4 regions of the Paenarthrobacter sp. NPDC089714 genome follow, and region 4 is predicted to be linked to each of the others. Evidence: riboswitches for the same ligand, from Rfam matches in the RefSeq annotation. Region 4 holds a riboswitch; each other region holds the start of a gene.
The links. A riboswitch is a leader RNA that binds a small molecule or an ion and turns the genes downstream of it on or off. The one in region 4 is predicted to bind thiamine pyrophosphate.
Positions count from the first base shown of each region.

Region 1: linked by a shared signal. The riboswitch ahead of thiO (glycine oxidase ThiO) and the one ahead of thiD (bifunctional hydroxymethylpyrimidine kinase/phosphomethylpyrimidine kinase) in region 4 are both predicted to bind thiamine pyrophosphate.
Region 2: linked by a shared signal. The riboswitch ahead of ACIPY3_RS20775 (ECF transporter S component) and the one ahead of thiD (bifunctional hydroxymethylpyrimidine kinase/phosphomethylpyrimidine kinase) in region 4 are both predicted to bind thiamine pyrophosphate.
Region 3: linked by a shared signal. The riboswitch ahead of thiC (phosphomethylpyrimidine synthase ThiC) and the one ahead of thiD (bifunctional hydroxymethylpyrimidine kinase/phosphomethylpyrimidine kinase) in region 4 are both predicted to bind thiamine pyrophosphate.

Region 1 is NZ_JBIVGX010000001.1:477,658-485,307, reverse strand. Features, by position in the region: gene moeB (molybdopterin-synthase adenylyltransferase MoeB) at 1-1,193, opposite strand, end outside; gene ACIPY3_RS02250 (TetR/AcrR family transcriptional regulator) at 1,200-1,934, shown strand; gene ACIPY3_RS02245 (DUF3107 domain-containing protein) at 1,985-2,209, shown strand; gene ACIPY3_RS02240 (hypothetical protein) at 2,245-2,547, shown strand; gene ACIPY3_RS02235 (thiazole synthase) at 2,638-3,435, opposite strand; gene thiS (sulfur carrier protein ThiS) at 3,439-3,675, opposite strand; gene thiO (glycine oxidase ThiO) at 3,672-4,931, opposite strand; TPP riboswitch at 4,924-5,043, opposite strand; gene thiE (thiamine phosphate synthase) at 5,071-5,736, shown strand; gene ACIPY3_RS02215 (ferritin-like fold-containing protein) at 5,733-6,401, opposite strand; gene ACIPY3_RS02210 (RNB domain-containing ribonuclease) at 6,443-7,650, shown strand, end outside.
Region 2 is NZ_JBIVGX010000017.1:52,480-60,129, reverse strand. Features, by position in the region: gene ACIPY3_RS20815 (Na+/H+ antiporter subunit A) at 1-1,101, shown strand, start outside; gene ACIPY3_RS20810 (Na(+)/H(+) antiporter subunit C) at 1,098-1,598, shown strand; gene ACIPY3_RS20805 (Na+/H+ antiporter subunit D) at 1,595-3,163, shown strand; gene ACIPY3_RS20800 (Na+/H+ antiporter subunit E) at 3,160-3,723, shown strand; gene ACIPY3_RS20795 (monovalent cation/H+ antiporter complex subunit F) at 3,720-3,998, shown strand; gene mnhG (monovalent cation/H(+) antiporter subunit G) at 3,988-4,371, shown strand; gene ACIPY3_RS20785 (DUF4235 domain-containing protein) at 4,440-4,700, opposite strand; gene ACIPY3_RS20780 (NUDIX hydrolase) at 4,738-5,451, opposite strand; TPP riboswitch at 5,680-5,815, shown strand; gene ACIPY3_RS20775 (ECF transporter S component) at 5,893-6,513, shown strand; gene ACIPY3_RS20770 (ABC transporter ATP-binding protein) at 6,513-7,650, shown strand, end outside.
Region 3 is NZ_JBIVGX010000001.1:913,758-921,407, forward strand. Features, by position in the region: gene ffh (signal recognition particle protein) at 1-281, shown strand, start outside; gene ACIPY3_RS04390 (alpha/beta fold hydrolase) at 341-1,063, shown strand; gene thiC (phosphomethylpyrimidine synthase ThiC) at 1,046-2,869, opposite strand; TPP riboswitch at 2,864-2,971, opposite strand; gene ACIPY3_RS04400 (amidohydrolase family protein) at 3,057-4,139, shown strand; gene ACIPY3_RS04405 (VOC family protein) at 4,218-5,090, shown strand; gene ACIPY3_RS04410 (hypothetical protein) at 5,203-5,643, shown strand; gene rpsP (30S ribosomal protein S16) at 5,871-6,290, shown strand; gene ACIPY3_RS04420 (RNA-binding protein) at 6,292-6,534, shown strand; gene rimM (ribosome maturation factor RimM) at 6,665-7,210, shown strand; gene trmD (tRNA (guanosine(37)-N1)-methyltransferase TrmD) at 7,207-7,650, shown strand, end outside.
Region 4 is NZ_JBIVGX010000003.1:59,030-66,679, forward strand. Features, by position in the region: gene ACIPY3_RS06935 (Rne/Rng family ribonuclease) at 400-3,810, shown strand; TPP riboswitch at 3,884-3,982, shown strand; gene thiD (bifunctional hydroxymethylpyrimidine kinase/phosphomethylpyrimidine kinase) at 3,974-5,494, shown strand; gene rplU (50S ribosomal protein L21) at 5,837-6,145, shown strand; gene rpmA (50S ribosomal protein L27) at 6,205-6,468, shown strand; gene obgE (GTPase ObgE) at 6,605-7,650, shown strand, end outside.

The DNA of each region.
Region 1 (7,650 bases), on a different contig from region 4:
ACGGGCTTCTCCGGCTCGACGTCCCGAACCCAGGCGAGGATACCGCCGTCGAGATGGCTGACGCGGTCGTACCCGGCCTTGCGCGCGGCCTCCAGGACTGTTGCGGAGCGTGTTCCTGCCTTGCAGTGGAACACGATGTCCCGGTTCTGCGGCAGGTCCACCCAGGCTTCGCCCGAAAGGATGCGGCCCTGCGGGATCAGTACGGCGCCGTCGATGTTGACGATGCTGTATTCGCCGGACTCCCTGACGTCCACCAGATCGAAGTCCCGCTCCCCTGCCGCACGTTCGGCCAGCATCCGTGCCAATTCCGTGGCCGTCACCGTGTGCGCCTGGTCGGTGGGTGCCGGCGGGGTGACACCGCAGAAAGCCTCGTAGTCGGTCAGTTCGGTGATCGGCTCGGCTTCCGGGTCCTTGGACACTTTGATTTCGCGCCAGCTGCCACCCAGGGCGTCAAAGAGCGCCATGCGGCCCAGGAGGGAACGCCCGACGCCGGTGATCAGCTTGACTGCCTCGGTGACCATGAGGGAGCCAACGGCTGCACAGAGCATGCCAAAGACGCCGCCCTCACCGCAGGACGGCACGGAGCCCGCTGGCGGCGCTTCAGGGTACAGGTCGCGGTAGGTAGGGCCGTGCTCGCCCCAAAAGACGCTTACCTGTCCGTCGAACCGGAAAATGGAACCCCATACATAGGGCTTGCCCAAGATTGCGGCTGCGTCATTAACGAGGTACCTGGTTGCGAAATTGTCCGCGCCATCCAGGATGAGGTCGTATTGCGCAAAGAGGTCCAACGCATTCGAGGAATCAAGGCGGTCATTGTGCAGCACTACCTTGACCAGCGGATTGAGTTCGGCAATGGCGTTGCGCGCCGATTCTATTTTGGGGATGCCAACGTCCTTGACTCCGTGGATCACCTGGCGTTGCAAATTGCTGAGGTCCACCACGTCGTCGTCGATAATTCCCAACGTACCGACGCCCGCTGCGGCCAAATACAGGAGGGCCGGCGAACCGAGCCCACCGGCGCCTATGACAAGAACTTTCGCATTCTTAAGCCTGCGTTGGCCCACGGCTCCAATTTCCGGAATGATGAGATGCCGGGAGTACCGTTCCACCTCGGCCGGCGACAGTCCGGCGGCAGGTTCAACGAGGGGCGGCAGGACCGCGGGCGCAGTGTGGGCGGCAAGAATTGAGGCCATACCCCAATGTATGCCTGCCGATGCCGCCCGGTCATATTACCCACCGGTACAGTGGTCATAACTGCAAAGGAAAGGCGGCAGACTGTGGCTGACGGCGCACGGGCAAACGATGGGGCACCAGCAAAGCAGGAACGGACTGGTTCACCGCGCTCAGCAAGGTTGCCGCGGGACGAACGCCGCGCGCAATTGCTCAACGCTGCCCTGGAAGTTTTCGTGTCCAACGGCTTTCACGGTGCCGCCATGGATGAGATCGCTGAGACCGCCCATGTGAGCAAGCCGGTGCTCTACCAGCACTTCCCCTCCAAGCGGGAGCTGTACATGGCGCTCCTGGACAGCCACCTCGCCGCGCTGACCGAACTGATGCTCACCGCCTTGAATTCCACCTCGGACAACAAGGAGCGCGTCAAGGCCGTGATGCGCGCGTACTACAAGTTCATCGCGGACGACGACCAAGCGCACCGGCTGGTCTTTGAATCGGACCTCATTAACGATCCCGATGTGAGTTCCCGACTGGAAACGTTCAACAAGACCTTCGCCGATGCCGTAGCCCATGTCATTGCCGAGGACACCAAGCTACCCCCGCTCGAGGCCCAGCTCCTGGGCCGGGGGCTGGCCGGAATGGCCCAGGTCAGCGCGCGCTACTGGCTTGAAACGGACGGAAATCTGGATCTCGATGTGGCCAGCGATCTGATCTATCGTTTAGCTTGGCGCGGAATCAGTCGATTCCCCAAAGAGTCCTAGGCTACAAATAAAGGACTGACCTAATTCTTGATTGGCTTGGAGGCCTTGCTGTGGAAGTAAAGATCGGCATTCAGAACGTCGGCCGTGAAATTGTGCTCGAATCCGCATTGGACGCTGACGCGGTCGCCAAGCTCGTTGCGGACGCCCTCTCCAAGGGTTCCGAGTTGCGGCTGACGGACGACAAGGGCCGCCAGGTGATCGTTCCCGGCAGCGTCCTGGGCTACGTCGAAATCGGCGCCGAAGAAGTCCGGCGCGTGGGCTTCGGCGCCCTCTGACACTTTGCCCTGACTACTGCCGCTAAGGAGTCCCCATGCTTTCACTCGTCGTTGTTGCGTTTGCGACTGTCGCCACCGGCTTCCTGGTGTGGGCAAATGACAAACGGCACGGCAAGTACGGCATTGCCCTGCCGGCCGGAGTTTCGTTGGGCATCGGCGCACTGGCCTGGGTGGCTTTCATCGCGGCCGGCCTGGGCTACCAGCCTGGGCTGACGTGGATTCCCTATGTGCTGCCCATCGTGCTGGGTACAGCTGCCGCGGCAGGCGCCGTGGTCTACCTGGGCCGTACGCGCACCTCGCGGGATACTACGGCCCTGACCAAGGCCCTGCGCCTCTAGGCAGTCCCGGACGTTCCGGTCCCATAAAGTTCCGGTTCCTTAAACTCGTGTGGCCACCGCCGTTGGGCGGTGGCCACACGTGCTTCCACGTCAGAGGAACTCTGCGCGGCCCTCCATGGCAGAGGACGCCAGGGCATGCTCCCGCCGGGGAATCCGTCCGGCCTGACGGGCGAACCGGCCGGACAGGACGGCGTGTTTGAAAGCCTCACCCATCAGGGCCGGGTTCTGGGCCCGGGTCACGGCGGTGGCCAGGAGGACGGCGTCGCACCCCAACTCCATGGCAAGCGCCGCGTCGGAGGCCGTGCCGATGCCCGCGTCCAGGACCACCGGAACAGAAGCGCGGGAGACGATGACCTCAATGTTGTGCGGGTTGAGGATACCCAGGCCTGTTCCGATCGGCGCGCCAAGCGGCATGACGGCGGTGGCACCAAGGTTCTCCAGGCGCAGGGCCAGCACCGGATCGTCGTTGGTGTACGCGAAGACCTTGAAGCCCCGGTTCACCAACTGTTCCGTGGCCTCCACGAGTTCCACCGCGTCGGGAAGGAGCGTGTGTTCGTCCGCGATGACCTCAAGCTTGACCCAGTCGGTCTCCAATGCCTCGCGGGCCAGTTCGGCCGTCAGCACCGCGTCCTTGGCCGTAAAGCAGCCTGCAGTGTTGGGGAGCACCCGGATGTTGTTGTCCACCAGGAGCTGGAAGAGCGAGCCGGCCTCTGCCGGAGAGTAGCGCCGCATGGCCACGGTGGTCAGTTCCGTCCCGGATGCCAGGAGTGCGGCTCCGAGGCCTTCAAGGCTGGGAGCGCCTCCCGTTCCCATGATGAGACGGGACGAAAGCTCAACACCGTCAATGACCAACGGGTCAATCCGGGTTTCAGTGCTTGTTGTGGTCATGGTTCAGCCTCCTTGGACTGCGGTAACGAGTTCCAGTTCATCGCCTTCGGCGAGGTCCGTGGCGGCCCATTGGCTGCGCGGCACCACTTCCGAGTTGCGTGCGACGGCGACGCCCAGCTTGCCGCCGTCGGCCGCCTGTCCGCGGTGGTCCAGTGCGCGGCCGGTGACGGACGTCACGAGGGTGCTGACGGAGGCGCCGTCCACTACTGCGTGGTCTGCTCCGTTGAGTTTGATGTTCATGCTGATTCCTTGGTGAATGGTCCGGTATGAGGGGAGGTATGGATGGCGGGTGCACTTCCCTGCGGGGCAAAGCGGTCCGGCCTGAAGCGAGACCACCTGGGATCGGCCGGGCCGGTCATCAAACCGCCCACGATGGCCGCAGCCACGGGCGTCAGGAGAACTCCGTGCCGGAAGAAGCCCGTGGCGACAATGAGGCCCTGGACCTCTCCCCCGGCACCGGCCACCCGTCCCAGCAACGGTGCATTGTCCGGAGTTCCCGGCCTGGCACGGGCTGTCGCTTCGAGGAGTTCCAGTTCTGCGACGGCGGGCACAAGGACCTGGGCATCGCGCAGGAGTTGGTAGACGCCGCCTGCCGAGACGGCGTTGAAACGGGCAGACAATCCGTCTTCGCGTTGGGTGGCCCCGATGACCACGGTCCCGTCCTCCCTGGGAACGATGTAGACCGGCACACCCCGCACCATTCCGCGGATGGTCGACGTGACAAGGGGCTGCAGGGATTCCGGGACACGGAGCCGGAGGATGTCCCCGTAGACCGGCCGCAACGGGAGATGGAGCTGCTCCGGGAGGCTGTTGACGGTTGCAGCGTCCAGGCCATTGGCAAGGACTGTTTCCTTGGCCAGGACCCGCCCGCCGCTGCTGGATTCAACGCCGGCTACGCGTCCTTCGTCCCAGAGCAGGCGGACGGCCGTTTCCCGGAGGTGGAAGCCGGAATCGGTCCCCTCGATCCAACTGGTATCGGCGGGACAGTGGGCAGCCAAACCGGCCAGAAGTCTCGCCGCCAGCTTGCGGGGATCCACTTGATGGTCCGCCGGTATGTGGAACGCGCAGGATATCTGCGGACTCAACAACGGCTCCCGCCTACGGGCGTCCCGCAGCAGGAGTGGTTCCACCTGGAGACCCTCAGCCACCTGGACTGCCCGGAGGTCCGCGAGCGCACGGCGGTCGGCGGCGTCGGCACCCACGGCGATGGTCGCCGTCGTGCGGTATCCGGCGGCTTCCCTGGACCCGGCGAGGCTGTCCACGAAAGCGGGCCAGCGCCGCGACGATTCCAGCATGAGTTCCAGGAGGTCTTCTTCCTGGTAATGGAGCTCGCTGACGGGGGCCAGCATGCCGGCAGCGGCAAAGGTTGCTCCACTTGCCGGTGCCGGATCGATGAGGACCACCGAACGGCCCAGGCGTCGCGCCTCATGCGCGATTCCGAGTCCTATGACGCCGCCGCCGATGACGGCGACGTCTGCGTGAATGGCTTCTGCCATGGATTCCCTTCCCTACGCCGGTACTAGCCGGATCAGGTCAAGCGGTCGGCGCTGAAGCCCTCTCAGCCGGACAGTCATAAAGACGATCGTCGCGGCTCCCGCAGTACGTGCCTAGTTTAGAGGAACTACTCTGGTTTGCATGACCCAGCCTGATCTCCTTTCCACTGCCCGCCTGTATTTGTGCACCGACGCCCGCCGGCGGCAGGACGACTTCGAAGACTTTGTGGACGCCGCGTTCGAGGGCGGAGTGGACATTATCCAGCTCCGCGACAAGACGCTCGAGGCTGCCCAAGAACTGGAACTGCTGGAGGTCTTGAACAAGGTTGCCAGCCGCCACGGACGCCTTTGGGCCGTCAACGACCGCGCCGATGTTGCCCGTATTTCCGGGGCTCCGGTGTTCCACATCGGCCAAAAGGACATCCCTTTGGGGGCGGCCCGGGAGCTGCTCCCGGTCGAGGAAACAATCGGCCTCTCCACCCACTCGCCCGAGCAGGTGGACGCGGCTGTGGCCGCTTCCCAGGGACCTGGTGGCCTGGACTACTTCTGCGTAGGCCCGCTCTGGGCGACGCCCACCAAACCGGGCCGCGCTGCTGTGGGGCTGGACTTGGTCACATATGCCGCGGAGGCCGTAAAACAAGCCGGGGTAGACCTGCCCTGGTTCGCCATTGGTGGGGTTGACCTTGGAAATGTGGAGCAAGTAGTTGCCGCCGGTGCCAGCCGCATCGTGGTGGTCCGCGCCATCACCGAGGCGGAGGACCCGACGGTGGCCGCGCGGGCGCTGCTTTCGGCGCTCGACGCGGCCTAGGCCGTCAGCCCAAGCCCCGTCATGCGGCGCCCGTGCCGTTCGGCCAGCTCTGCGGTGAGCTGATGGACTGCGGCACGGGATCCGTGTCCATCGCGCAACAGTGGTCCCAGGTCCGGGTGCTCCAAGCCCACCCGCTGGGCCTGGGTGAGGGCCTCCCCCACAATCCGGCGGCCCCAGAGCGAGAGCCGCGAAGCCAGCCGGGGGTCATCCCGCAGGGCCCGGCGCAGCAGGATCCGCAGGGCTTCGGTAGCTTGATCGGCCGAGCAAACCTGCTGGACGAAATGCTGGATCCCGGAATCGAGGAACCCGGCGACCGTTCGGTAAAAGTCCGCCGAGACGGTGTCGATGACATAAGCCTTCGTCACCGACTCGAACCAGTCTCCCGGCGGGGTCCGCTCGTGGAAATGGTCGAACGAACCCTGGAACGGGAGCATGGCGTCCTCAGGGTCGTTCCCCATTTCGGTGAGCCTGCCACTGATCACGGCATAGTTTCCGAAGGCGCCAACAGCGATCTTCGCCAGCATGGCCCGTTCGCGAAGCGTCGGTGCCAACCGGGAGTCGGAGGACAACCGGCCAAAGGCGGACAACTCCCCGTAGGCCATGGCACCCAGCAGCCCGGCAGCGAGCTGTCCCGGGGAGTCGTTGCGGCCTGTGGAGGTGCCCATGTTCCAAGACTATCCGTCGAATTCGGGCTAGTCTGACTTTCGTGTCACATCATCGGATAGCGCCCAACGTCGACGATTCTTCCGACCAGCTCGCGGAGTCCTTGGCTGCGCTCAGGACCGAGCTGGAACTGCCCGCGGATTACCCCGGCGAAGCGTTGGCGGAGGCGCGGGCGGCCGTTGAACACCATCAACTCCCCACCCGGGATTTGCTCGACATTCCCTTTGTCACCATTGATCCCGCCACCTCCACGGACTTGGACCAGGCCCTTTTCATCGACCGCGCAGGCGAGGGCTACAAAGTCCTTTACGCCATTGCGGACGTCCCCTCCTTTGTTGTGCCCGATGGAGCCTTGGACGCGGAAACCAGGCAGCGCGGCCAGACCTACTACGCTCCCGACGGCCGGATTCCCCTCCACCCGGAGGTGATCAGCGAGCATGCCGGCAGCCTGCTGGCCGGGCAGGATTGCGGGGCGTTCGTGTGGGACTTCGACCTCGATGCAAAAGCGGACGTCGTGTCCGTCTCCGTCGCGCGCGCCAAGGTCCGGAGCCGCGCGAAGCTGAGCTACAAAGGTGCCCAGGAGCAGATCGATTCCGGCTCGGCCCTTCCTGTCCTCCAACTGCTGAAGGAGGTCGGACTGAAACGCGTGGAGCTGGAACGCAAGCGCGGTGGCGCCAGCCTCAACATGCCTGAGCAGGAGATCGTCCAGGCAACAGGTGGTGGCGGGTACCGGATCGTGGCTGCCCCTTCGCTTCCCGTGGAGGATTGGAACGCCCAGATCTCCCTCATGACGGGCATGGCCGCGGCCCGCATGATGCTCGACGGCAAGGTAGGGATCCTGCGCACCATGCCCGCGCCGGATGAGCGCTCCTTGCTGCATTTCAAGCGGCAAACCCAAGCCCTGGGCAAACCGTGGGACGGGGACATCACCTACGGCGAGTACCTGCGGACCCTTGATGCTTCCGATCCCAAGCAACTGGCCATCCTGCACTCGGCAGGGACGCTGTTCCGGGGCGCCGGGTATACGCCCTTCGATGGCGAGATCCCGGAGGACGTCATCCAATCGGCCATCGGGGCGCCGTACGCGCACACCACCGCTCCGCTTCGCCGCCTGATCGACCGCTTTGTCCTGGTGATCTGCGAAGCGCTGAGCGGCGGTCACGACATCCCTCAATGGGCCCGCGACGCACTTCCTACGCTCCCGGAGATCATGGCGTCCTCGGACCAACTGGCCGGGAAGCTGGAACGCCT
Region 2 (7,650 bases), on a different contig from region 4:
AAGCGCTTCCTCGCCGTCCTCATGGTGTCCGTGACGGGCTACGGCATCGCCCTGGTGTTCGCGCTGCAGGGCGCACCGGACCTCGCACTGACCCAGATGCTGGTGGAAACCATCGTGCTGGTGGCCTTCGTGCTCGCGATGCGCAGCCTGCCCGCCGAGCTCCGGGACCGCACCGGCGGACGGCTGCGGGTGATTCGCGTGATCATTGGTGCAGCATTCGGCATCACCATGATCTTCGTGGCGATCTACGCCATGGGTGCCCGCGTGGCTACGCCGATCTCCCTGGACTTTCCACGGCTGGCGTACGAAGGCGGCGGCGGTTTGAACGTGGTCAATGTGACCCTGGTGGATATCCGCGCGTGGGACACCTTCGGCGAGATCTCGGTGCTGGCCGTCGCCGCGACCGGCGTGGCCAGCCTGATCTTCGTGCGCAGCCGCGGTGACCGCATCAGGACCTCAGCGGCGGTGCCGGAAGGCAGCGTGGGGCGCCGCACCGACGTCGAACGTGACTCCCGCGACAGCGCCACGCTGGCTGTGGCGCGGAAGTTCAGCGACGTTACCCGCGACGCCTGGCTTGTAGCCGGCCGGACCCTGGCTCCCGAGCGGCGCTCGATCATTTTCGAGGTGGTCACCAGGCTCATCTTCCACTCGATGATCGTGTTCTCCATCTATCTCCTCCTGGCCGGCCACAACCTGCCCGGCGGTGGTTTTGCAGGCGGCCTCACGGCCGGCCTGGCACTGACCATCCGGTACCTCGCGGGCGGCCGCTTCGAGCTGAGCGAAGCCGCGACAGTGAGTGCCGGAACCCTGCTGGGAACGGGACTCGCGACGGCGGCTGCCTCCGGGTTGGTGCCGCTCTTCCTGGGCGGACAGGTGTTCCAGAGCGCCATCATCGAGTTCTGGCTGCCCGTGTTCGGAGACATTAAGTTCGTGACCTCAACCATCTTCGACATCGGTGTGTACATCGTGGTGGTGGGGCTGGCGCTGGACGTCCTCCGCAGCCTTGGCGCGGAAATCGACGAGCACTTCGAAGGCAAGGGCGCGCCCATCGCAGAGGATGACGCCGCAGAGACCGCCGCGGCCGGGAAGGGTAAAGCATGAGTATCAACCTGACCTTGCTGATCGTCATGGGCGTCCTGTACGCCTGCGGCATCTACCTCATCCTGGAACGCAGCCTGACCCGCGTGCTCTTGGGGCTGATGCTCCTGGCCAACGCCACCAACATCCTGATCCTCACCACCGGTGGTTACGCAGGGCTGGCGCCGTTGTTCACCAAAGAGACGGACCCCGGAACGTACAACGATCCGTTGCCGCAGGCCCTGATCCTGACCTCGATCGTGATTTCCTTCGCGGTGACCGCGTTCATGCTCGGCATCATCTACCGCACGTGGGCCCTGGCCCGGCAGGATGAAATCCAGGACGACATCGAAGACCGTCGCGTCGCCCAGACGCCGAGCTTCGACGCCGAAGACGACGCCATTGTGCCGCTGGAAACCTCGGAGTTCGCCATCACCCCGTCCACTCCGGAAGAACGGCTGCACCCGGAAGAAACGGAAACCCCCAAAACGGCCCAGAGCCGGGAAGGAGGCAGCGCGTGAATCTCGCTAACCTGTCACCGCTCGCTGTCCTTCTCCCCATCCTCGGTGCCGCACTGGCCTTCGTGTTGATCCGGCACACTGCCGCCCAACGCGCCGTCAGCATCGGCATCCTGAGCCTGACGTTGCTCCTGGAATCCTTCCTGCTGATTTCTGTGTGGGACGGTGGCACCACCTCAGTGACCCTCGGTGGCTGGTTGCCGCCGTGGGGCGTGGTGTTGGTGGTGGACCAGTTCTCCTCGCTCATGCTCGTGGTGTCCACGGTGGTGAGCCTCGCGGTCCTGATCTACGCCACCGGCCAGGGCATGGCCGATGGCGACCAGGAAGCGCCGGTCTCCATCTTCCACCCCACCTACCTGATCCTGGTGGCGGGTGTTTCCAACGCCTTCCTCACCGGCGACCTCTTCAACCTCTACGTGGGTTTCGAGATCCTGTTGACCGCGAGTTACGTCCTCATGACGCTCGGCGGAACGGGGCCCCGCATCCGGGCCGGCGTGACGTACGTGGTGGTTTCCGTGGTGTCCTCGGTGCTGTTCCTGATCGCGATCGCCATGATCTACGGCGCCACCGGAACCATCACCATGGCGGACCTGGCCATCAAGCTTGCTGAGCTGGACCAGGGCACGCAGAACCTCCTGCATGTGATGTTGCTGGTGGCCTTCGGCATCAAGGCCGCCGTGTTCCCGTTGTCCTTCTGGTTGCCCGACTCCTATCCCACCGCACCCGCGCCGGTCACCGCGGTGTTCGCCGGCTTGCTCACCAAGGTGGGCGTGTACGCGATGGTCCGCACTGAAACGCTCCTGTTCCCAGGGGATACGCTGAACACGCCCTTGATGATCGTGGCGCTGCTGACCATGGTGGTGGGCATCCTCGGTGCCTTGGCCCAGAGCGACATCAAGCGTCTGCTTTCCTTCACCTTGGTCAGCCACATTGGCTACATGGTGTTCGGCCTCGCGATGTCCTCCATCACGGGGCTTGGGGCCGCGGTGTTCTACGTGGCGCACCACATCACCGTCCAGACCAGTTTGTTCCTGGTCACGGGGTTGATTGAGCGGCGCGGAGGTTCGTCCTCGATCGACCGTCTGGGCGGGTTGGCCAAGCTCTCGCCGCTGCTTGCCGTGTTGTTCTTTGTCCCGGCCATGAACCTGGCAGGCATCCCGCCGTTCTCCGGGTTCCTCGGGAAGCTTGGCCTCCTGCAAGCAGGTGTCGAGCTAGGCACGCCCCTGGCCATCATCCTGGTGGTGGGCGGAGTGGTCACGAGCCTCCTGACCTTGCTCGCCATCGCCCGCGTGTGGAACAGGGCCTTCTGGCGCAAGCCCGAGGACGCTGAATACCCGGATCCGGTGCTCCTGACGCCCGGCCGTGCCGGTGTCCTTCCCCGGACCATGGTGGGTTCGACGGCCGGACTGGTGGTCTTCGGTGTAGCGCTGACTGTCTTCGCCGGACCGCTTTTCCAACTGTCCGGCGGCTCAGCCGAGATCATGCTCGACCGTTCGGCCTATATCCACTCCGTCCTGGGTGATAACGCTCCGGTGCCCGCCGCGGTGCAGACAGGCGGTGCCAAATGAGCCGCAAACCGATCTCCTTCCGCACCGAACTCCCACTGCTGATCTGGCTGGTGATTGTGTGGGGTGCCCTGTGGCGGGATTTCAGCCCCGGCAACCTGTTGTTCGGCGCGCTCATCGCCATTGTGGTGGCCAAGCTGTTCTACTTGCCCCCCGTTGAACTGAGTGGCCGCTTCAACATCCTCCGCGCCATTCCTTTCGCCTTCATGTTCCTTGGCAAAGTGGTGGCAGCGAGCTTCCTGGTCCTCTACCTGGCCGTGGTCAAGGGACCTAAGGTGCGCAGCGCCGTCGTCGCTGTTCCGCTGCGGAGCCATGCCGACCTCATGGTGACGGCCACCGGCCACGTCATCTCCCTGATCCCGGGCTCGCTGGTGGTGGAAGTGGACCGCTCCACCTCCACGCTCTACCTGCACGCGCTCAACATCTACGGAGAGGAAGATGTGCGGAAAATCCGGCACGAAGTACAGGACATCGAAGCCGGACTGATCAGGATCATGGGCACCCGCGAGGAAGTGGCAGCCCTTCGGGCTGAAGCCCCGGGCATGGAAGGAGCCTCACTGTGAAAGAACTGGTTCTCATTGTCACGGCTGTGATCCTCAGCCTCGCCGCGGCCGGGGCGATCATCCGGATCGCCGTTGGGCCGTCGTTGCTGGACCGCGTGCTCGCTTCCGACGTACTCCTGGCCATCCTTGGCGCTGCGCTGGCGGTGGATATGGCGGTCAACCGGCACCTGAACAACCTCATGCTCCTGGTTGCGTTGGCCGTGATCGGATTTATCGGATCGGTGACCGTTGCCCGGTTCGTGGCTGAGCGAAGGGGACAGGCCAATGACTCCTGATGCAACCGGCGTGGACCTCGTGATCGACGCCGTTACGGCAGTGTTCCTGGTGGTGGGCGCCCTGATGTCACTGGGTGCGGCCATCGGGTTGTTGCGTTTCCCGGACCTCATGAGCCGCATGCACGCGGCCACCAAACCGCAGGTGTTGGGCTTGTTCCTCATGCTTGCCGCGATCGGGCTGCAGATGCGCACCTGGTGGGTGTGGCCCGTGCTGCTGGTGGCTTGGATCTTCCAGTTGCTGACGGCACCCGTTGCGGCCCACATGGTGGGGCGTTCGGCCTACCGCACCAAGCATGGACACCGTGAATTGCTCACCAAGGACGAGTTGGAAGCCGTGGTACAGCGTGCGGCCGAGGGGCGCTCGGAGGACTAGGGCAACGCGGGGTCACTTCCGGCCCATCCGGACGTCCGCCATGGGCCGTAAGGATCCCCGCGTTGGTTTTAGACGATGTCCTGGGACTTGGCGAAGCGGGCGATGGCGCGCTGCGTACCCCGGCTGGCCAGGACCTGGATGAGGGTGCTGACAAACGCCGAGATGAGGGCAAACGTCAGCGCTGAGCGGAGGCTCGTCTCCATGTCATCGTTGCCTTTGGGCGGCTTGTTGCCCGTGGCTTTTTCCCATCCCTTGTTGACCAGCTTGGTGCCAAGGAAACCCGCGCCGAGGCTCACGCCTGCGCCCAGAAGCTTGAGGAAGAAGTTCATGCCTTCAGCCTAACCTCAACAACCCGGCGGATCCTGCTTAGCCCCGGCTCGCCCTCTCCTTGAGGAAGGCGGCAAGGGAGCCCGGTGGTGCCAGCACAGGAACCACCTCATGATCCGCGGTCCACATGGCATCAACGGAGTCGAAACCGGAGATTTCCCGGAGCAGGTAGTACGTGGGCGGCATGAGTTGCAGCTTGCCCTCAGCCTCCGCGGACAGGATTCCGTCAACGGGCATCCACAGTGACTGCCACGCCTCAGTGGTCTGGTGTTGCGGTGCGGCGTCCGGGGCAGGCTTGGCAACGTAAAAGTAGGTGTCGAAGCGCTTGGGCATGTCCACGGGCGTGATCCAGTTGGCCCACGGCCGAAGGGCGGACGGATCCAACGTGAGGCCGGCCTCCTCCTGGACCTCGCGGATGGCGGCGGTGAGAACAGTGCCGGAGCTCTTGCCTGCCTGGCCACCAATCGCGGGGAAATCCGGCTCTGCTGCGGCGATAGAGCTCAGTCGCCACTCCTTGGTGTGCCGTTCCATAAGTTCGGGTGAGTAGTCCCAGCCCTCGGAATCCGCGGCGTCCACGCGGCCTCCGGGGAACACCACCATGCCCGCCGCGAAGTCCATGGTGGACACGCGATGCTGGACAAAGGCCTCCAGCCCTGCAGACGTATCGCGGAGCAGGATCACGCTGGCTGCAAGGCGGGCTTCGGCTACTGGCTTGGCTGCGTCAGGATGGCTTGGACCAGGAGTTTCCGTCATGCTGCCATTGTCTCAGCTACGTTGTGCGGCCCGGTCTGCGACCCCAAGGGCGGGGAATGGGGCGCAAAGCGGACCCAACAATGGGGGTGGGGTGACGTTGTGGGGCCCGGTCTGCGCCCTAAGGGCGGGGAATGGGGCGGAGAGCGGCCCCGCAACGGATTTATGACCCGCTCCATGACCCCGTAAACCCCTTCAGGTGTAAACTGAACCTCGCCCATAAGGGCAGATTGATAACGACAGGGGAGCGCCGCCGTCGAACCTGCAGCGATGCAGGAGACGCGAGGGCGCTGAGAGTGCGGACAGCCGCAGACCCTCGAACCTGATCCGGTTAGTACCGGCGCAAGGGAGTCGAGCTTCTCAGAGTGTCCGGACCAGGGCGGCGTGAGCTGGCCGGGGTACCGGGGAGCACTTTCCCCTCCTGTAACCTCAGGAGGCAAAGAAATGACCACGGCAAGCGTGAAGAAGACCAGTAACAACTGGCGCGTTGTAGACATTGTGGTGGCAGCGTTGATCGCCATCGCCGGCGGCGTGATTTTCTGGGCATGGTCCCAGGGCGCCGCAATCGTATCCATCCCCATGAACGCGGCCTACCCGCCGCTCACCGGCCTGATCGCCGGCGGCTGGATGATCCCGGCGGTGCTGGGCATGCTCATCATCCGCAAGCCCGGTGCGGCGCTGTTCTGCGAGGCCGTGGCCGCTACCGGCGAGCTCATCATGGGCTCCCAGTACGGCACCACGGTGCTCATCTCCGGCATCCTGCAGGGCCTCGGCGCCGAGCTGGTGTTCGCAGCGTTCCGTTACAAGAAGTTCAACCTGCCCACCTCGCTTCTCGCGGGTGCGGGCGCTGGCCTCTTCTGCGGCCTGAATGATTCCTTCCTCCCGTGGGGCTGGAACATCGCCTACGAAGCCGTCGACAAACTGGCCTACATCGCATTCTGCACAATCTCCGGTGCGATCATCGCCGGTGCCCTCTCCTGGGTTGCCACGCGCGGCCTGGCGAAGACCGGCGTGCTGAGCGCTTTCGCATCCCGCAAGGCTGCGTCGGAGCCTGTCTTCAACTGATGGCCGCCACAAACAGCGGCCGGCCCGCCGCCATCTCGGCCGAGGGCTGGGGATGGCGGCACGCCGGACGGTCCACCCCCGCCATCCACGGACTGGACCTGCGGATCGAGCCCGGGGAGCGCGTGCTCCTGCTGGGTCCCTCCGGAGCCGGCAAGTCGACGCTCCTGCACGCCTTGGCCGGGGTGTTGGGCGACGAGGAAGACGACTCGGACGAGACCGGCTCCCTGCTGATCGACGGCGGACTGCCGCGCGAACAGCGGGGCCGCGCCGGTTTGATGCAGCAGGACCCGGAAACGCAGGTGGTGCTGTCCCGCGTGGGCGACGACGCAGCGTTTGGTGCCGAGAACCTCGCCGTTCCGAGGGCAGAGATTTGGGCGCGCGTCCATGAGGCGCTCGACGACGTCGGGTTGCGTACCGCTGCAGATGGCGGCCTGGCGCTGGACCACCCGACGGCGGCACTCTCCGGCGGGCAGAAGCAGCGCCTTGCGCTTGCCGGCATTCTGGCGATGCGGCCAGGGCTGCTCCTCCTGGACGAGCCGACGGCCAACCTGGACCCGGCCGGCGTGCTGGAAGTCCGCGACGCCGTTGGCCGCTGCCTGGACAAGACCGGTGCAACCCTGGTGGTGGTGGAGCACCGGGTATCGGTTTGGAAGGACCTCGTGGACCGGATCGTGGTCCTGCAACCCGGCGGAGGGGTTCTCCTGGACGGGCAGCCGGACCACGTGCTTTCCGAGGCCCGCACCATGCTCATTGATGCGGGCGTGTGGGTTCCCGGCTACGTTCCACGGACCCGTGCACGGACCTTCGTCCCCGAGATGGCACCGTTGCTCCTGGCAGCACAAGACCTGGCTGTGTCCCGGGAGAAGCCCCGGCGCCGCGGCTTCAAGAGCATCCCGCCCGTGCCGGTCCAAGCCGGCGTGACCGCGCAGGTCAGGGCCGGACAAGCGTTAACCATCACGGGTCCGAACGGTGCGGGCAAGTCCACGTTCGCGCTCACGGTGGCGGGCCTTCTGGCGCCGGTGCACGGCAAGGTGTCTGCCGCCGTCGAACTTTCCCAGGGCGCCGGGATCGATCCGTTCGCGTGGAAAGCGGACCAGTTGATCTCCCGAATCGGCACCGTTTTCCAGGAACCGGAGC
Region 3 (7,650 bases), on a different contig from region 4:
TGATGAAGAAGCTTGCCCAGGGTGGAGGCATGCCGGGTATGCCCGGGATGCCAGGTCTGGGTGGCCCCGGTGGCGGCCGCAAGGGCGGCAAGAACGCGCCCAAGAAGAAGGCACGTTCCGGCAACCCGGCCAAGGCCGCGCAGGAATTGCGCGATGCCGAGGCAAAGCGGGCCGCAGCGGCTTCTGCACCGAAGGGCGCCGCTTTCGGCCAGGGTGCTGCGGACTTCGATCCGTCCTCGCTGAACCTGCCCAAGGGCTTCGACAAGTTCCTGGGCAAGTAGCCAGGTCCAGCCCAACTGCCGGCCGGTTGGATGTCGGTGCCGGGGAATAGGCTGATCCAATGCACAAGCAGCGCGTAGTTTTTGTCCATGGATTGGGCAGTTTCGGCGCGGCGGCGTGGCCGAAGCAACATGGCATGGCCTTGGACTACGACGCCCTGTTCCTGCGCCGCCACGGGTTCCACCCCGTGGCGGAACCCGAGGAATCGGATGTGGCTGCCGACGTCGCAATCCTGCTTGATTCGCTGGCCAGCCCCGGCGGTGGGCACGTGGTGGCACACGAGCAAGGCGCCATCTCCGCCATGCTTGCGGCGGTGGAGCGCCCGGACCTGGTGCATTCCCTGGTCCTTGTTGAGCCTGCGTGCCTGTCCTTGACAGCGGAGTTGCCCGCCACGGCTTCACACCGTGCCCTCATGGAACCGCTTTTCGAGATCCGGAACCAACTGAACGACGCCGACTACGAACGCGAATACTTCCGGCGCGCCTTTTCTGCCGAGGCCGGCGGGCAGGAAACACCCGAGGCCAGGCGTTCCGCCAAGAGGCTGCGGCTGCAGGCACCCCCGTGGGAAGCGCAACTGCACATCGTTCCGGGAGTACCTACCTTGGTCCTCACAGGCGGTTGGGAACCGCTCTACGAGGAGATCGCAGCATATCTGCAGGAAACCGGTGCCCTCCGCTGCGCGGCGGCGGGAGGGCACCGGCCCCAGGACTCGGCGGATGGAGACCGGATCATCCGGAAGTTCATCGCCGAGGTTGGGCGGGCCAGCTCAGTTCGCGCGTCCTGACCCTGCAGGCACCTGCAGCTCGGGCAGGTAGACCTTGCCTCCTGCCGCGAGGAACTCCTGGCTCTTTTCCCGCATGCCGCTGTACATGTCCGCAATCGCTGCCTGGGCTTCGGCAGAACCGTATTCATCCCGGATGTCCTGGCTGATGCGCATCGAGCAGAACTTGGGTCCGCACATGGAGCAGAAGTGTGCCGTCTTGGCCGGTTCGGCCGGAAGCGTCTCGTCGTGGAAGGATTCCGCGGTTACCGGGTCCAGGGACAAGGCGAACTGGTCCCGCCAACGGAATTCGAAGCGCGCCTTGGAGAGGGCGTCGTCGCGTTCGTTCGCACCGGGATGTCCCTTGGCGAGGTCCGCGGCATGGGCTGCGATCTTATACGTGATCACACCTGTCTTGACGTCGTCCTTGTTGGGCAGGCCCAGGTGTTCCTTGGGAGTCACGTAGCACAGCATGGCCGTGCCGTAGCGGGCAATCTCCGTGGCTCCAATGGCCGAGGTGATGTGGTCGTAGCCGGGCGCGACGTCCGTCACGAGGGGTCCCAGGGTGTAGAACGGGGCGCCCTTGCACAATTCCTGCTGCCGTTCCACGTTCTCCCGGACCAGGTGGAACGGGATGTGCCCCGGCCCTTCCACCATGACCTGGACGTCGTACTCCCATGCACGCTGGGTCAGTTCGGCCAAGGTGTCCAACTCGGCGAACTGCGCGGCATCGTTGGCGTCGGCGGTGGCACCGGGACGCAGTCCGTCACCGAGCGAGAACGCGACATCGTATTTGGCGAAGATTTCGCACAGCTCATCGAAGTGGGTGTAGAGGAAGTTCTCCTCGTGGTGGGCCAGGCACCAGCCCGCCATGATGGAGCCGCCACGCGAAACGATTCCCGTCACCCGGTTGGCCGTCAGCGGAACGTAGCGAAGGAGGACCCCCGCGTGGATCGTCATGTAGTCCACGCCCTGTTCGCACTGCTCAATCACCGTGTCACGGAAGATCTCCCAGGTGAGTTTGTTGGCTTCGCCGTTGACCTTCTCCAGCGCCTGGTAGATGGGAACGGTGCCGATGGGAACGGGGGAGTTCCGGATGATCCACTCGCGGGTGGTGTGGATGTCATCACCGGTGGACAAGTCCATGACGGTGTCTGCGCCCCATTGGGTGGCCCACTGCAGCTTGTCGACTTCCTCGGCGATGGAGCTGGTCACGGCTGAATTGCCGATGTTGGCGTTGATCTTCACCAGGAACGCCTTGCCGATGATCATCGGCTCGGACTCAGGGTGGTTGATGTTGTTCGGGATGATGGCGCGGCCGGCCGCTACTTCGCTGCGAACCAGTTCGACGTCGCAGTTTTCCCGCAGCGCCACAAAGCGCATTTCCGGGGTCACGATGCCTTGCTTGGCATAGTGCATTTGCGTGACGGTCCTGCCTTCGATGGCGCGGAGGGGAACGGGCTGGGCACCCTTCCATTCCGCCGAGGCCGCCCCGCGGCGGACAGCCGACTTGCCGTCGTCGAGCAGGTTGCGTTCGCGGCCGCTGTAGCTTTCCGTGTCCCTGCGTTCTTCAATCCAGGGCTGCCGGAAAGGACGCAGGCCCACTACCGGGTCGCTGCCTGGCCCGGCGGTGCGGTACACCTGCAAGGGAGCGTTGGCCTGGCCGTTCGGCGATGGTTCCAACGCGATTTCGGTGACCGGTACGCGGATGCCGTGGCGGGGATCTTCCAGCCAGGCCAGCGAATGGGACTTCAGCGACTGCGTGACCGTCTCCTCTGCCGTAGCAGACTGGTTTTGGGCAGGGCTGTGCTGTGTTTCTGTGGTGCTCAAGGATTACTCACTTCCTTCGCCGGCATTACCCGGACAGGTTCAACGGTCGCAGACTGCCTCAGCCCGATCTCAGCCCCTGCAAGGGCCCCCGTGTGGTCGTAGACGAAGCTACCACAGCTCCCCGGGTGGTCCCAGTCACAAGCCATCCGGCAGGGCGTGGCTCGTGGGGGAGCACTAGGCTTTTGCCATGGCGAACATCATCGAATTCACCGGTCCCGTGCTGCTCGGAGCCGAGGACGAGCGCCGGGGGCTATGGTCCGTGGATGGCCTGCTGACGTTCATCCGGCCCGCGGCCCGGCCGGACGCCGTGCTGGATGGCTGGGTCCTCCCGGGTTTCGTGGACGCCCACTGCCACATCGGCCTCGGTCCGGGCGGATCGGTGGATGAGGCGACCACCTTGGCCCAGGCGCAAACCGACCTCGCCGCCGGCACGCTGCTGATCAGGGATGCCGGTTCACCCAGCGATACCCGTTGGGTCCAGCAGCGCAAAGATCTCCCGCGGCTCATCCGGGCAGGGCGGCACATCGCGCGGAGCCGCCGCTATCTTCGAGGCCTGGGCCACGAGGTGGAGCCCGATGAGCTGGTGGAGACAGTGCGCAAGGAAGCCCGCGCCGGCGATGGCTGGGTCAAACTGGTGGGCGACTGGATAGACCGTGGCGTTGGAGACCTCGCCCCGTCATTTCCTGCGGCCGTGGTCAAGGATGCCATTGCTGCCGCGCACGACGAAGGGGCCCGCGTGACCGCGCACTGCTTCGCCGAAGACACCGTGGACCAGATGCTCGACGCCGGCATTGACTGCATCGAGCACGCTACCGGTCTCTTGCCGCGGCATGTGCCCCGTTTGGTGGAGCAGCTGGTGCCGATCGTCCCCACGCTGGTGAACATCGCTACTTTTCCGGACATCGCCGCACAAGCAAGGCCCAAGTTCCCCGACTATGCGCAGCACATGACTGCCCTGTGGGAGCGGCGCCGCGAACGCGTCCTGGAGGCCTTCGAAGCAGGAGTCTCCATCTACGCGGGTACGGACGCCGGGAGCGTCATCAACCACGGCCGGATCGCGGACGAAATGCAGGAACTGCACGACGCCGGCCTGCCGCCGTCCGCTGTCCTCAACGCTGCCGCCTGGGGCGCCCGTGCGTGGCTGGGAGCCGACGCCATCAGCGAAGGCGCGAGTGCCGACGTCGTGGTTTGCGGGGAAGACCCCCGGCACAACCTGGCGACGGTCAGCGAACTCAACCACGTGGTTCTGCGAGGTGCGGTCATCCGCTAGGAATAAATTGAAGCTTCAAGTAATTTAGATAAGTAGAACGCGCCGAACAGCGGCCACCTTCATTACCGGGAGTTTCATATGACCACCTCATCCACCCAGGACCTGCTGCCTGCCGAACTCACCATGGGCACGGTGATGCTCAAGGTCGGCGACATGAAAGTCATGAGCGACTACTACCAGCGCGCCCTGCGTCTCCAGGTGGTAGCGGAGCAGGACGGCGGAGTGTATTTGGGCCGCTTGGGCAAGCCTGTGGTCCACCTCGCCCCCGCTGCCGGCCTTCAGATCCCCGGTCGGGGCGAGGCGGGCCTCTTCCACACGGCAATCCTCTTCGAAGACCAGCCGTCTTTGGCCGCCACGATCGCGACCGCCGCGCAGTACGAGCCGCGGGCCTTCGTTGGCAGCGCGGACCATTTGGTGAGCGAAGCTTTCTATTTCACCGATCCCGAAGGCAATGGCATCGAGCTGTACTACGACAAGCCCCGCGAGGTCTGGCGGTGGGACGGGAAGAACGTGGTGATGGATAACGTGGCGCTTCCGCCGCAGGCCTACCTCCAGCAGTACCTGAGTGAAGAGGCTGTGACCGGACAGGCCCGGGCCGGCGCGGGGATCGGGCATGTCCACCTGCAGGTGGGTGACGTGGCCACGGCGCAGAAGTTCTACGTGGACACCCTCGGCTTCGAGCGGACGGCCGGGTGGCATGGCCAGGCGCTGTTCGTTTCGGCGGGCGGATACCACCACCACATGGCGATGAATGTGTGGAACAGCCGCGGCGCAGGACCGCGCCGCGACACCCTGGGCCTCGGTGAAGTGTTGATCGAAGTCCCTGGAGACGACGACGTGCAGGCCCTGGCTGACCGCCTCAAGGTCGCCGGGCTGCAGAGCCACCACACCGGGAAGGAACTGCGTTTCGAAGACCCTTGGCGGAACCACTTGCGGGTTGCCGTCCGCTAAGGGCGTGTCGCGCCGGTCGGGTGCCGGCTGCACTAGGCTGGGTAGTGGCGGGAAGGGGGCCTGCGGGTCCGTTTCCGCGACTTGTCAGCACGACGGAATGAGAGTAGTTCCCATGGGCTTTGCCGAAATTTTTGCAGCCACCCACGACGAAGCACTTAAGCGGGCCGCGGCCCTCGAAGGCGGCGCCGACGTCGCCGGGTCCGCCGTCCGGATCGATGGCATCACTGATTTCGAAGTTGAACAACTGGGCGATCTTGCCGGGCAGGCTGTGCATGCTGCCGGCGCCGATTACGAGCTGGCGTTGGTGGACGTCACCAGCGACGCGCTCCTGGGCGTCCCCGAGGCCATGGTGCGCGCGCTGGCCGAACTCCTCACTTATGAAAGCGAGGGCGACGGCAATGTCCTGGATGACGTCGCAGCCGCCTGGGCGGAGCAGGATGACATGCCGTTCGACGCAACCGCATCCCGTGGCTACGTCCAGCAGCTCGCCGCGCTGGCCACGGATGTGGAGAACGCGGACCGGGCCGGACTCTACGTCTGGTCGGTTGCCTGATCCTTTCACCACCTTGTGCCGTTGCCGGTGTGTGGGCAACGGCACACCGGGCTGGACCGGCCAAGTCGTAATTGCGCGTCCCATCTGGCACAATGGACAGGTACTCGATCGGTGCGGCCCCTCTCTCCGTGCACGTATCTTGTCCTTCGAACCCCTTAGTATGGCCCGCCCCACGGGTGCAGAACCTCGGGTTCACCCTCGTTTCAGAAACAGGAGTGACCACAAAAGTGGCCGTAAAGATTCGCCTTAAGCGCTTCGGTAAGATGCGCGCACCGTACTACCGCATTGTCGTCATGGATGCCCGCGCCAAGCGCGATGGCCGTGCCATTGAAGAAATCGGCAAGTACCACCCCACCGAAGAGCCGTCGTACATCGAGGTCGCCTCCGAGCGTGCCCAGTACTGGCTTTCCGTTGGCGCCCAGCCCACTGAGCAGGTTGCTGCGATCCTCAAGATCACCGGTGACTGGCAGAAGTTCAAGGGCCTGCCTGGCCAGGAAGGCACCCTGAAGACCAAGGCTCCGAAGGAAGCTTTCGTGGCTCCGGAGAAGGGTTCCGTCATCATTCCGGAAGCCATCACCAAGAAGGCCAAGAAGGACGAAGCCGAGGCTCCGGCCGAGGCTGAAGCAGAGACCACCGAGGCTGAGTAACTTGCTGGCAGAAGCGCTCGAGCACCTGGTCCGTGGGATCGTTGACAGTCCTGAGGACGTCAAGGTCAGTGCCAAGAACAACCGCCGCGGGGAATCCCTCGAGGTGCGCGTTCACCAGGACGACCTCGGCCGGGTAATCGGCCGCCAGGGACGCACCGCCCGTGCCTTGCGCACGGTGGTTGCAGCTTTGGCTGGTGGCGATCAGGTCAGGGTCGACGTCGTCGACACCGACCGTCGCCGGTAACGCGCTCAGCATCATTTGCCTTAGGTCCGGCCCCTTCACCGAATATGGTGGAGGGGCCGGATTGCTTTATCGAACAATCCAGCTGCCGCAGCCATCCGGCCTGCGGTCAAACCAGAATTCAGAGGAACCCATGCAGCTCCAGGTGGCACGGATCGGCAAACCCCACGGCATCCGCGGCGAGGTCACAGTCCAGGTGCTGACCGATGCTCCGTCTGAACGCTTTGTGGCCGGCACGGAATTCCTGGTGGAGCCCGCTTCCTCAGGACCGCTCACCGTCCGCAGCGCGCGTTGGAACAAGGAGATCCTGCTCCTCGGCTTCGAAGAGATTGCGGACCGCAACGCGGCCGAACTCATCCGCGGCGCCAAGCTCTTCATCGAGACCGAAGACCTCGACGAGGACGCCGAAGAGGGCTGGTACGAGCACGAACTCGTTGGCCTGCAGGCCCGGGTGGGAAACCACGCCGTAGGCAAGGTAGCGGCGCTGAATACCATGCCCGCGCAGGACCTCCTGGTAGTGGAGGGCCAGGATGGCAAGGAAATCCTGATCCCCTTCGTGGACGAGATCGTTCCCGAAGTGAACATTGAGGAAGGCTACATCCTCATCACCCCTCCGGCCGGCCTGTTTGAGATCAACGACGATTCAGCAGGAGAAGCCAACGGGGAGTCTCCTGAATGAGGATCGACGTCGTCAGCATTTTCCCGGAGTACCTTGCTCCGTTGGAACTCTCCCTCATTGGGAAGGCCCGCCAGGACGGCATCCTGGAGCTGAACGTGCACGATCTCCGCTCGTTCACCACAGACCGCCACCGCACCGTGGACGACACCCCGTATGGTGGTGGCGCGGGCATGGTCATGAAGCCCGAACCATGGGCGCAAGCCTTGGAATCCGTAGCGCAGGGTGGCGCTGCGAAGCCTGTCCTCATTGTGCCGTCGCCCGCAGGGGAGCGGTTCACGCAGGCGTTGGCCTATGAGCTTGCCGAGGAAGAGCAGCTCGTCTTCGCGTGCGGGCGGTACGAAGGAATCGACGAGCGGGTCATCGATTGGTCCCGCGACCATTTCACCGTCAGGCCCGTCAGCCTGGGCGACTACGTCCTCAACGGTGGCGAGGTGGCCGTG
Region 4 (7,650 bases):
GGTGGCGCCCAGCTTCCGGGCGGCGGGCAAGGGGAGATCGACACACCTTCCTACCACTCGAATGTGTAGGGGTATGAGAGAATGAACATGGCCGGGAGTCGATCCACATTCGTCCTCCGGTCCGGTGACTTGTTCCCAAGACCGCCAGCGTGAGCAGGGCATGCCTGGATCAGCCGATCCTTGGTAGGCCCGCCATGACAATGGACGGCACCTGGTTGTGGCAGCAGAACAACGGGTTCCAGAACTGAGACACTGGCCTTCCAGGGCTGCCGCACCCCAATGATGGTGCGAACCGGAAGGAATACTACCGACTTCTGTCAACGCCTGCGGGTTTTGACAATATTTGCCCCACTGGGCGCTGGATGTGGCGGCGTCGCTGGGGCAGGAGTGTTGCCACATATGGATAATGACCAGGTTGTAGCCGTTAATGATCAGGCAGCTTCTACGGAAGCAGCGGAGGTGCCCAAGAAGGCCACCCGCGCCAGAACCACGCGCGCGCCGCGCAAAGCCACGGCAAAGCCCGTAGCAGCGGTAGCGGAGGAAGCCCCGCACGCCGCCGCCGAACCAGCCGCCGCCCCTGAGGCCGGAAGCGCCGCCGCCCCTGAAGAAGCCCCCAAAGCCCCGGCCCGACGCAGCCGCGCACGCAAGAAGGCCGATCCGGCCGAAACCCTCCCCGGCCTCGGCGACGCCGCCGAACCCGGGGACCAGCCGGCAGCAGAAGCCGGCTCCGAAGCATCAGTGCCCGAGGCAGAAGCCGAACCCGCCCCGGAAAAGCCGGTCCGCCGTCGTCGGACTGCGAAACCCAAGGCCACCACCGAGGAAGCCGGCGCGGAAGCAACGCCGACCACCACCCAGGAAGCCGCCACGGAGGCAGGCGGCGCAGAAGCAACGCCGACCACTACCCCGGAAGACGGCGCAGAAGCAACGCCGACCACTACCCCGGAAGACGGCGCAGAAGCAACGCCGACCACCATCCCGGCAGGCGGCGCAGCCGCCGAACCGGCCACGGAACCGAAAGCCGCGACGGAACCCCCCACCACCCCGGCCGGCGGCGCAGAAGCAACGCCGACTACCACCCCGGCAGGCGGCGCAGCCGCCGAACCGGAAGCCAGGGCAGAAGTCCCCACAGAGTCCTCAGAATCCGAGGCAGACGCCGCCCCCGGTTCCTCGGCGCTCTTCCTGGAGCCCGTTTCCATCACGTCCATGATTTTCCAGGCGCCCGACCTTAGCACAGTGGTCCGTCCGGCAGTCGAGGAAAAGACTGAAGAGACCGCTGAGGATTCTGAGGACACCGGTGACGGCGAGCTGGAGGAGGCGGGAAGCCGCCGCCGGCGCCGGAGCCGTGGCCGCCGTGGCCGCCGCGCAACGGACCGTGAGGATAACGGGGCCGAGGAGTCCGGCGAGGAAGCGGACGATGACGAGTCGCCGGCCGCCGAGCCCCTTGAAGACGGCGTCACCTCGCGTCGCCGTCGTCGCCGCCGCCGTGGCGACCAGGACCTTGAACTGACCGGCGGATCGGACGATGATCCGCCCAACACGGTGACCCGTGTCCGCGCACCGCGGCCCATCTCGGAATCCACAAGTTCCAACCGCGTGGCCAGCGTCAAGGGTTCCACGCGGCTTGAGGCCAAGAAGCAGCGCCGCCGCGAGTCCCGCGAGACGGGCCGCCGTCGCCAGGTCATCACCGAGGCCGAGTTCCTTGCCCGCCGCGAATCAGTGGACCGGCAGATGATCGTGCGCCAGCGCGACGACAGGATCCAGATCGGTGTCCTGGAGGACGGCGTCCTTGCCGAGCACTTCGTTTCCAAGACCCAGCAGGATTCGCTGATCGGCAACGTGTACCTGGGCAAGGTACAGAACGTGCTGCCTTCCATGGAAGCAGCGTTCGTTGACATCGGACGTGGCCGCAACGCGGTCCTCTATGCCGGCGAGGTGAACTGGGATGCCGTCAACCTTGAGGGCCAGCCGCGCCGGATCGAAAACGCCCTGAAATCGGGTGATTCCGTCCTTGTGCAGGTAACCAAGGATCCCGTCGGGCATAAGGGTGCACGCCTGACCAGCCAGATTTCCCTTCCGGGCCGCTACCTGGTGTACGTTCCCGGCGGTTCCATGACGGGCATCTCACGCAAGTTGCCCGACGTCGAGCGCAACCGCCTCAAGCGGATCCTCAAGGACCGTTTGCCGGAGAACGCCGGGGTCATTGTCCGTACGGCAGCCGAAGGGGCCTCGGAAGAGGAACTGACCCACGACATCAACCGCCTCCGCGCCCAGTGGGAGGGGATTGAGGGCCAGGCGTCCTCCACGAAGGTCCTGGCACCCGAGCTGCTTTACGGCGAGCCCGATTTGACCATCAAGGTGGTCCGTGACGTCTTCAACGAGGACTTCTCCAAGCTCATCGTTTCCGGCGACGATGCCTGGGACACCATTGAGGCTTATGTCACCTATGTTGCGCCGGACCTGGTGGGCCGGCTCGAGAAGTGGACCAAGGACCAGGACATTTTCTCGGCATGGCGCATCGACGAGCAGATCCACAAGGCCCTGGAACGCAAGGTCTTCCTGCCGTCGGGTGGATCCTTGGTGATCGACCGTACCGAGGCCATGACTGTGGTGGACGTCAACACCGGCAAGTTCACCGGCAGCGGTGGAAACCTGGAGGAGACCGTCACCAAGAACAACCTTGAGGCCGCCGAGGAAGTAGTCCGCCAGCTTCGCCTGCGCGATATCGGTGGCATCATCGTCATCGACTTCATCGACATGGTGCTCGAATCCAACCGGGACCTGGTGCTGCGCCGCCTGGTGGAATGCCTGGGCCGGGACCGTACCAAGCACCAAGTGGCGGAGGTGACCTCCCTTGGCCTGGTGCAGATGACGCGCAAGCGCATGGGCACAGGCCTGCTCGAGGTCTTTGGTGAGCAGTGCGAGCACTGTGCCGGACGCGGCGTGGTGACTCACGACGAACCTGTTGAGCACCGTCGTGCAAACGCTGTTGCCGCCGAGCAGCACCGGCCGCACACGGAAACCCAGCAGCAGCCTTCCAGCCGGACTGAGCGGAAGCGCCGCCGCGGCAAGGGCGGGGGACAGCCGGCAGAGAGCTCGACGCCGGTCCACACCGCAGCTTCGCCTGCGCCTTCGACGCCGGCTCCGGAGCCGGTGGATCCGGCACGGCAGGCCAAGGCCCAGGCCACCAGGGCTGCCCTGGCCACGATCGCCGCCGCAGCGCACGCTGCCCACCTGCACGACGACGAGGTTCACCGGGCCGAGGAAGAAGCACGTGCCGCGGCCGCCGCCGCAACCGGGGCTGGCGCAGAGCATTCTGACGAGGTGCCCGATTCGGGCGCCGTTGAGGGCGCCCCGCGTGCCACGCCGGTGCTCCGGTTTGGCGGTGAAGAGGTTGCCCTGCCCTTCGTGGAACACCACGAGGAGCCCGCTTCGGAGAAGCCTGCCATGACTCTGGACCTGTTGGCTGAGGCTTTCTCCCACCTGGGTGGGGATCCCGTGGCTGTCGAAAGCCAGGCTGGGCCCGCTGCCACTGTTGCTGCTCCCGCGGAAACCGTCCCCTCCCGGCAGGATCCTGCGGAGGAAAGCGATCCGTCCAGTCGTGCCCGCGGCCGGCGTGGGCGCCGGAACCGCAGCGCCAGCCGGGCGCAGGGTGCCGCCAACGAGACCACGGTAGAGCACCATGAGGTGTCCGCGTCCACCGGTGGGGGAGCGGCCCATGAAGCCAAGGCGCCGCAGGAGCAGGCCAAGAGGGAGTCCGCTGCTTCTGAGCCGATTATCCTCGGCGTGGGGGTTCCGGCCTCGGAACTCTAGGCATTGCCAACGTCATGTAACCGACGAAGGGTCCGGCAGTAACTAATGCCGGACCCTTCGTCCGTTAGGCTTGGTCACTGACACGGGGTGCCAGGCGTTGGGCCGGGCTGAGATCCAGACCCGTTGAACCTGTCCGGTTAGCACCGGCGAAGGGATGTCCCTCATGACTTCATCGTTGAAATCAGCCGTCTACGCCGTGGCAAACACCGGCCGGCGGGCCCCGCGCGTCCTTAGCATCGCGGGCTCCGACCCCTCTGGCGGCGCTGGAATCCAGGCAGACCTGAAGAGCATTGCCGCCCACGGCGGCTACGGAATGGCCGTGGTCACGGCACTCACGGCGCAAAACACCTTGGGCGTCACCGCCGTCCATGTTCCGCCCGTGGACTTTCTGCGGCAGCAGCTTGAGGCGATCAGCAGCGATGTAACCATCGACGCCGTCAAGATCGGGATGCTGGGCGACGCCGAGGTGATTGGCGAGGTGCGTCGCTGGCTGGAGGAGGTGCGTCCCGCCGTCGTGGTCCTTGACCCGGTGATGGTAGCTACCAGTGGTGACCGCCTCCTCCGGGAATCCGCCGAAGCAGCCCTGCGCGGCCTCTTGCCGGTGGCGGACCTCATCACCCCCAACATTCCTGAACTCGCCATGCTGCTGGGCGAGCCGGAAGCGACGGATTGGTCCACTGCCCTCGAACAAGGCAAGCGGCTCGCGGCCGAATGTGGAAACACCGTGCTGGTGAAGGGCGGACACTTGGCGGGAGCCGAGTGTCCCGATGCGCTCGTCAATACCAGTGGCTTGCTGCGGCAGGACCTTGTCTCGGTGGCGGGGCCACGGGTGGAGACGAAGAACAGCCATGGAACGGGCTGCTCGTTGTCCTCGGCCCTGGCTACGGTCCAGGCGCGGACGGGAGACTGGGAAGCGTCGCTGCGGGAGGTCAAACCCTGGCTCCTGCAGGCCCTGGCCACCGCGGATGTGCTGGAGGTGGGCCATGGCAGTGGCCCCATCAACCACTTCCACCATGCACAGCAGGCCGAAGGCCCGGGGGCTTTCGCCGCCCGCCTGTGGGAGGAAGCGGCACCTGAGCTGGACGCCATCCATGGCCTCGAATTCATCCAGGGGCTGGAGTCGGGCAGCCTTCCCGAGCCACAGTTCAACTATTACCTCGCGCAGGATGCCCTTTACCTGAACGGCTACTCGCGGGTGCTGGCACGGGCAGGTGCCCTCGCTCCCACCGAGGAAGAGCAGCTGTTCTGGGCCAGGTCCTCGCAGCTCTGCCTCGAAGTCGAATCCGAACTGCACCGCAATTGGCTGAGCACGCGGGAGGCCGCAACCCACACCGGACCTGTCACCAAGGCCTACGTGGACCACCTTCTGGCGGCGTCGGCCTCTGGAAGTTACGGCGTGCTGCTCGCGGCCATCCTGCCCTGTTACTGGCTCTACGCCGAGGTGGGACACCGGCTCCACGCAAGTTACGTCACAGCAGGTTCCCCGTCGGAGCACGCGTATGCGGACTGGTTGAAGACCTACGCCGATGAAGACTTTGCCGAGGCCACCCGCAAGGCCATCGGCTTTACGGACGCGGCCGCGGTCGTCGCCTCCAGCCACGACCGGGCCGCCATGGTGGAGGCTTTCGCCCATTCGTGCCGCTACGAGACGGCCTTCTTTGACGCCCCGCGGTTGCACGCGTAAAGGCCGCCCGCGCGTCGAAGTGGTGAATTCCCGGCAAAGTGTCCCGGAGCCTGTAGGCTGTATGGGCACGGTGCCGGGAAAGTCCGTTCCTACTGGTGACTAGCGTCACGCGGTGGCTTCCGGACCCGGCCTCATTTGCAGCCGAGGGTCGAACTAGCGTAATCTTGATCTTCGGTGCTTACGCCAACACTTGGGTTATGCCCCCTGGAATTATTCACGGGATGACTCGCGGGCTTCGATCTGGAGTCCACGGCGTTGAGGCACAGCGTGAACCAGGCCTGATTCCGGTTCGAGTTCCGCACGCAAATTTAGTAAGAAACGTCGAGAGAAGTGAGTACCCCAGTGGTGTACGCGATTGTCCGCGCAGGCGGCCGCCAAGAAAAGGTTTCCGTTGGAGACTACGTAACGCTGAACCGCGTCCCCGGTGGAGCCGGCAGCACGCTTGAGCTGCCCGCCTTGCTCCTGGTTGACGGCGACAAGGTCACCTCCGCTGCTGCGGACCTGGCCAAGGTGAAGGTCACGGCCGAGATCCTGGAGGACCTCCGTGGTCCCAAGATCGTCATCCAGAAGTTCAAGAACAAGACCGGCTACAAGAAGCGCCAGGGTCACCGTCAGGAACTGACCAAGATCAAGATCACGAGCATCGCGTAACTTTCCTTACGCAGTTCAGATTTTCAGTTTCCCCACATATTTAGAGGCAGGCATTTCACATGGCACACAAAAAAGGCGCGAGCTCCACTCGCAACGGTCGTGACTCCAACGCACAGCGCCTCGGCGTCAAGCGTTTCGGTGGCCAGGTAGTTTCCGCAGGCGAAATCATCGTTCGCCAGCGTGGAACCCACTTCCACCCCGGTGCAGGCGTGGGTCGCGGTGGCGACGACACCCTGTTCGCACTCCAGGCTGGTGCGGTTGAGTTCGGTACTCGCCGCGGCCGTCGCGTAGTGAACATCGTTGCTGCTGCAGCTGCAGAGTAACAACACGTTCTGAACCGGTGGAGCGGGCCCAAAAGGCCCGCTCCACCGTTCTTTTAACCGCATTACAATCGTTCGGGGCGCCCGGTGTGCGCCGGACATGGCATTCGCGCTGTTTACAGCGACAGAGGAGATAGACGTGGCGAGCTTTGTAGACCGGGTAGTCCTGCACGTTTCAGGCGGTACCGGCGGCCACGGCTGTGTTTCCGTCAAGCGTGAAAAATTCAAGCCACTCGGCGGACCCGACGGCGGCAACGGCGGCAATGGTGGCGACGTCATCCTCCGTGTGTCGTCGCAAACCACCACGTTGCTGGACTACCACCACGCTCCGCACCGCCACGCTACCAACGGTGGCCCCGGCATGGGGGACTGGCGCGGCGGCAAGAACGGCGAAACCCTGGTCCTTCCCGTACCCGACGGTACGGTGGTGAAAACCAAGGATGGCGACGTACTGGCTGACCTCGTGGGGGAGGGCACGGAGTACATCGCGGCCGCGGGTGGACAGGGTGGCCTGGGCAACGCCGCCCTTTCGTCGCAGAAGCGGCGTGCCCCCGGTTTTGCCTTGCTGGGCATCGAAGGCGATTCCAGCGACATCGTCCTGGAACTGAAGTCCATTGCAGATATTGCCCTGGTTGGATTCCCGTCTGCCGGCAAGTCCAGCCTGATCGCGGCCATGTCCGCTGCGCGCCCCAAGATTGCCGACTACCCGTTCACCACCCTGATCCCCAACCTGGGAGTGGTCCAGGCCGGTGAGGTCCGGTTCACCATTGCAGATGTTCCCGGACTGATTGAAGGGGCGAGCGAGGGCAAGGGCCTCGGCCATAACTTCCTGCGCCACGTTGAGCGCTGTGCTGCCCTGGTGCATGTCCTCGACTGCGGCACCCTGGAGTCCGACCGCGATCCGCTGTCCGACCTGGCCATCATCGAGGCCGAACTCGACAAGTATGCCGTGGACATGAGCTACGCCGGAGTCGACGGGGAGGTCGTTCCCCTTAATGAGCGTCCCAAGCTGGTAGTCCTGAACAAGGTGGACCTGCCGGACGGCAAGGACATGGCCGAGTTCGTCCGCCCGGACCTGGAAGCCCGCGGCTACCGTGTCTTCGAAGTTTCAGCCACCAGCCACGAAGGCCTGCGCCCGCTCAGCTTTGCCATGGCTGAAATCGTCAAGGCTGCCCGCGATGCCGT